2 regions of the Clostridium neuense genome follow, and region 1 is predicted to be linked to the other one. Evidence: riboswitches for the same ligand, from Rfam matches in the RefSeq annotation. Region 1 holds a riboswitch; the other holds the start of a gene.
What was found. Region 1 has a riboswitch for S-adenosylmethionine ahead of ACJDT4_RS08425 (ABC transporter substrate-binding protein). Riboswitches for the same ligand answer to the same signal wherever they lie in the genome.
Positions count from the first base shown of each region.

Region 2: another riboswitch for S-adenosylmethionine. It lies ahead of metH (methionine synthase); the one in region 1 lies ahead of ACJDT4_RS08425 (ABC transporter substrate-binding protein).

Region 1 covers NZ_JBJIAA010000006.1:106,345-109,561, reverse strand. The annotation lists gene ACJDT4_RS08435 (O-acetylhomoserine aminocarboxypropyltransferase/cysteine synthase family protein) at 1-152, shown strand, start outside; gene ACJDT4_RS08430 (trans-sulfuration enzyme family protein) at 346-1,497, opposite strand; SAM riboswitch class I at 1,587-1,688, opposite strand; SAM riboswitch class I at 1,868-1,973, shown strand; gene ACJDT4_RS08425 (ABC transporter substrate-binding protein) at 2,112-3,217, shown strand, end outside.
Region 2 covers NZ_JBJIAA010000003.1:89,113-92,329, reverse strand. The annotation lists gene ACJDT4_RS04235 (PrkA family serine protein kinase) at 1-878, opposite strand, end outside; SAM riboswitch class I at 1,563-1,682, shown strand; gene metH (methionine synthase) at 1,831-3,217, shown strand, end outside.

The DNA of each region.
Region 1 (3,217 bases):
TAATACATCCTTCAAGTACAACACATGCAGAACTTAATGCAGAAGAACAAAAAGCAGCTGGAGTTACTCCAGATATGATAAGACTTTCAATAGGTGTTGAAGATGCTGATGATTTAATTTGGGACTTAAATCAAGCTCTTGAGAAAGCTTGATGAAGTAGCAGTATTTTAAAAAATTAAATAAACTTTTAATTAAATTTATTGACATTGACGATGATATAATTAATGATTTGAAAATATTAAATTGTATTAGAAAATGTATAAGATATAAAACTCAGGGACTGCAATTAGAATTAGTTTATTTACAGCCCCTGAGTTTTTATATTATATTTTTGAAAAATATTTTTTAATCACTTAAAGCATTTTTTAAGTCACTTATTAAATCATCTACATTTTCAATTCCTACTGAAAGTCTTAAAAGTTTGTCTGTTACTCCAAGTTTTGCTTTAACTTCATGAGGCATATCTGCATGGGTTTGTGTATCAGGGTAGGTTATTAAGCTTTCTACTCCACCAAGACTTTCTGCAAAAATGATTATTTTTACTTCTTTTAGTATCTTCTCAACGGTAGCTTTGCTATCTACATAAAAAGATATCATGGATCCAAAACCAGTAGCTTGGTTGGTCAAAATTTCATATCCAGTATGTTCTTTAAGTCCAGGATAAAGCACTTTTTTTACTTTGTTTTGAGTTTTAAGAAAATTTGCTATCTTTATAGCATTTTCCTGCTGCTTATCAAGCCTTACGGATAGAGTTTTTATACCTCTTAATATAAGCCAGCTGTCAAAGGGAGGAAGAGATGCGCCAGTAGAAACTTGAATAAATCTAAGTTTTTGGACTAAATCTTCATCGTTCACAATAATAAAGCCAGATAGAGTATCATTATGTCCACCAAGGAATTTTGTACCACTATGAATAACAATATCCGCACCTAGGTTAAGCGGTTTTTGGTAATATGGTGTCATGAAAGTATTATCTACCATAAGCAAAAGATTGTTCTTTTTTGTTATTTCTGAAACTTTTTTTATATCTGCTATTTTCATAAGTGGATTTGTTGGAGTTTCAAGATAGATTGCTTTTGTATTTGCTTTAAGGCTTTTTTTTATGTTTTCAATGATAGTTGTATCTGTATAAGTAACTTCAATCCCGTAGTCTTTATATATCTGTTCAAATATTCTATAGGTTCCTCCATATAAATCATCTGACACTATTAAATGCTCTCCACTTTTGAAAATTGTCAAGAGGCCTGATATAGCGGCCATACCAGAGGTATATGCTAAGCATTCCTTGCCATTTTCAAGTAAGGCAACTGTTTTTTCTAATTCTTCTCTTGTTGGATTCTGAAGTCTCGAATAATCATATCCTGTGCCGTGGTTTAAGCCTTCATGTCTAAAGGTTGCACTTTGATATATTGGGTAGCTTATTGCACCTGTTCTAGTTTCAAAATTACTGCTTCCATGGACTGCTTTTGTCTCAAAGTTTCTACAATCTGATTTCATAAAATTTCCTCCGATTTTTAATCTGATTTGAAAAATGTATTAAAAAACTGTTTCCTATCGTATAAGATAAAAAACAGTTTTTTAAACTTATCTTATCTTTCAGGATAATCCTGCAGGATTTAGCACATTCCTAAAATTAAGGATGCTGCCGGATTTCATTGGGCCAGTCCCTCCATCACTCTCGATAAGAAATTAGTATTAAATTGTCGAACATGATTTATTGAAGTTATTATATAATTTAATATTAACTATGTCAATACAATTTTTGACTAGAATAATATTGACATAATTAAAAAGCATGATATAATTTACTCATGAAATAAATCAATATTTCATATCGGATTACTATGAATTGATATAAAATATTAAAATCTTATCAAGAGAGGCGGAGGGACTGGCCCTGTGAAGCCCAACAACCAACATTTTGTTTGAATGTACGGTGTTAATTCCTGCAAATTAGTTTTGAGAGATAAGAGGATAAAATGGTATAAATTTAAATTTGTATAAAGATCCTCTTTTTAAAAAGAGGATTTTTCATGCAATAATTCATACTAAACAGATATGAAATATAATGTTTAATAAATATATAAAAGTTTTTTAGAGGGGGACTACATATGAAATTAAAAAAAGTTACTGCTGTTATTTCAGCACTACTTGTTGCAACTACCATATTAAGCGGCTGTGGAACAGGTAACAATAACACATCACAAGCGAAACCTGATACCTTTACTTATGGTATTGATGGTGATCCAGGAAATTCAGTTAATGTAATTACTACAAGTGATAGATATGGACTTACAGAAATAAAGGCATTGTATTCACCATTATATATGTATAATGCTGATAAAGTGCAATATTTCTTAGCTGAAAGCATGACTCCTTCTGCTGATCATTTAAGTTATACTGCAAAGCTTAGAAAAAATGTAAAGTGGAGTGATGGAAAGCCATTTACAGCAGATGATGTTGTGTTTACATATGATCAAATGCTTAAAGAGTCAAATGGGGGATGGGCGTATAGCCAGTTAATATTTGATGGCAAACCAGTTAAGGTTGAAAAAGTTGATGATTATACTGTTAAATTTACACTACCTGCAATAAGTTCAGCAGCAATGGAGCTTCTTGGAGATATATTTATAATGCCTAAGCATATTTATGATGGCGAAGCAAATATAGAAAAAAGTTCTAAAAATGCTAAGCCGGTTGGAACTGGTCCATATAAGTTAGCAGAATATAAGGCAGGACAATATGTAAAGCTTGTAGCAAATGATAATTATTTCCTAGGCAAACCTAAGATTAAGAATGTTGTATATAGAATAATTGAAGATGCAAATACTGCTCAGTTGGCACTTCAAAAGGGAGAATTAAATGCTCTTGTAGTTCAACCAGCAGATATAAGTAAAATACAAAAATCAAATAAAAACTTAGATATTAAGCCATATGGCGAAGGCAGAGTTGCATATATGGACTTTAATTTAAGTTCTAAACTAGTTCAGAATAAAGATGTCAGAAAGGCTATACTGTATGCATTAAATAGAAAAGAAGTGATAGATGCAGCGTATATTTCAGAAAAATATGCACAGCCTGTATATACTTTTTTACCAAATGAAAGTAAATTTAAGTCTAATGATGCTGAAAAATACGATTACAATTTGGCTAAGGCTAAAGAACTTCTTCAAAAAGCAGGAGTAAAAGGATTGAAGTTAAAATTAGCTTATACAAA
Region 2 (3,217 bases), on a different contig from region 1:
TATATCATTGCACCTTTTCCTGGTGATGGTATAGATTTTTCCTGAGTTGCAGTTATTATAGTGTGAAGATATTCAACATCGTTCTTAAATACTTCTATAAACTCTACCATACCTCTATTTCCAACATTGAAAGCTCCATTTAGTGAGAATATTCTAGGATCATCCTCTGAATATAAGTCCATTTTGGATATATCAATAGAACCAGTTAAAATTGAAGTATCCTGGTTATTAGGATCTACTGGTGGGACTACTCCAATTCCCTTTCTTGACCTTATTGAAAAACCACTAGTTGTAACGGGGAATCTTTCATACTCACCATTATATTCATGTGTAAGCCTATACTTACATACAGGACACAAGTCACCTTCAATTTCTACACCAAGTTCTCTTTCAAACTCTTTCCTTAAGTGCTTTGGTATAAGATGAAGTGGTTCCTCCCTCATAGGACATCCTTCAAGACTGTAAACAGGTTCCGAAACTTCAAGTGCCTTTTTTATAGCTTCAACTAATGATGACTTTCCTGCTCCAACAGGTCCAACAAGATAAAGTACTTGTCTTGCCTCTTCACCCTTCATGGAGGAAGCATTAAAATAGTTTACAAGCTTCATTATAACCTTATCTATTCCAAAGAAATCATGCTTAAAAAAGTCATATCTTTTTATAGGCTCATTACCATATATTTTTCTTATCCTTGGATTTTCCTCAGGCTTTAGCACCTCGAATCCTCTACTTTTTATAATGTCATATATCCTTTTATGCGCAAGCTTACATACATCTGGATTTTCCTTAACTATATTAAGATATTCAAGAAATGTACCTTCAAATTTAATCTTATTTGAGTTTTCCCTATCATGTTTTATTAGCTCCTTAAAATCCATAAACGCACCTCCCAATCAAAACTTAAAAATTACAAGTCACAAATATAATCTTTATACCAAATATATATTTTAACTTTATCATCTATATTCATAAAGTTTTAAAAAAGTGTGAAATAACAATGCTTCATCACATTAAAAACCTTCTATAAATCTTGGTGTATATTTTAAAATAGTGCTTGCTTTGAGTTCAAGAAGGATAACGATCATATACGGGGCTTGGGATGTAATCCCATTATCCTTCTTTAACTTGTATTAGTCATCTATATATTAGCCCAAGCCTCGTATATGTTTATACTCGCTGGAAAAATGCTCAAGCAATTGAAATATCTAAGTGTTTTATGATTTTTTCACCAAGATTTATTAGAATTTTTTTAAACTGTTCCTTCAGCATTGTTAATTTGCTCCCACGGTGGTTCAAGGAAAAAATTCCTCCGTGCCTACGGAATTTTAGGCATGAATCTTTTAAGTTGCTCAGCGCAGCCGACACTTATAAGTAGTAAGATTTACCTGAGAGAAACGAAAGGTAAATCCTCCTTCACTCTACTCTTTACTCTCTACTCTCTGCTCTTAACCTTTCTAGCTTACTTGTAAGACTTCAAAAATACATTTTAAACTTTTCAGGTACTACCCCTATATTGACATTTGTAACTGTAACTAATATAATAAAATCAAATTTTAATTACAATCTTATCAAGAGAGGCTGAGGGACTGGCCCTTTGAAGCCCAGCAACCAGTACATATATAGGTACATGGTGCTAATTCCAGCAGCTAGGTAACTTTTACCTATGAGCTGATAGATGAGAATAATCCGTGAAGTAGCTGCTCGAGATTTTTCTCGGGCTTTTTTCAATTCACAGTTAATGTGGATTTTCTGTAACAAAGCGGAAGAAAATCATTCTCAACTGTGCACTGTGAATTGTGCATTTTAAACCGAACTAAAGGGGGCTAACAAATGAGTTCAAATATAATAGATTTACTAAACAAAAAAATTCTCGTACTTGATGGCGCTATGGGAACATGTATACAAGGCTATGATCTTAACGAACATGATTTTTGTGGTTCTCTCCACTGTCATGTAAATCAAAAGGGCAATAACGACATTTTAAACCTTACAAATCCAGAAGTAATAAAGGCTATTCATAGCAAATATCTCGAAGCCGGTGCAGATATTATTGAAACCAATACTTTCAATGGAACAAAAATATCTCAGGCAGATTACAACACAGAGGATAAAATATACGAAATTAACTTTAATGGAGCAATGCTTGCAAAAGAGGCAGCTGATTATTTCACAAAAGAAACTCCAGAACAACCACGTTTTGTAGCTGGTTCTATTGGTCCTACAAACAGAACCTTGTCTATGTCACCTGATGTTGAAAATCCTGGTTTTAGAAGTATAAGCTTTGATGATATGTTTTCAGCCTACAGTGAACAAATTGAAGGTCTTGTTGACGGCGGCGTAGACCTACTTCTTATAGAAACAGTATTTGATGGTTTAAATGCAAGAGCTGCTATATTAGCTGCGGAAAGTGTATTTGAGAAAAAATTTATTAAACTTCCTATTATAATATCTGGAACTATAGCAGATAAAAGTGGAAGAATTCTCTCTGGTCAAACTCTTGATGCTTTTGCAGAAAGTATGAAAAATGAAAACGTAATTGCTATAGGTCTTAACTGTTCTTTTGGAGCAAAGGAACTTGTGCCTTTCATAAGACAACTTTCAGAAACTCAAAATAAATATATATCGTTTTATCCAAATGCGGGTCTTCCAAATTCTCTTGGAGAATACGAAGAACTTCCAGAGGAAACGGCTGCTCTTGTTAAAAAGCTTGCATTAGCTGGAAATATCAACATAGTTGGAGGGTGCTGTGGTACTACTCCTGCTCACATAAAAGCTATAAGCAGCGCTGTTAAAGATATACAGCCAAGAAAGGTTCCTAAGTTAGAGCCAGAAACCATTTACTGCGGCCTTGAAACCGTAAAAATAAATAAAGAAAGTAATTTTATAAATGTAGGTGAAAGAACAAATGTAGCTGGTTCAGCCAAGTTTGCAAGACTGATACGTGAGAAAAATTACGAAGAAGCTTTATCCGTTGCAAGACATCAAGTTGAAAATGGTGCACAAATAATAGATGTAAACTTTGACGATGCCCTTTTAGATGCAAAAGTAGAAATGGAGACATTTTTAAGACTTGTTGCCAGTGAACCTGAAATTTCAAAAGTTCCAATAATGATAGATTCATCAAACTTTGAAGTTTTAGAAACTGGTCTTAAATCTATTCAAGGCAAAGCTATTGTAAATTCCATAAGTCTTAAGGTTGGAGAAAAAAGATTTCTAG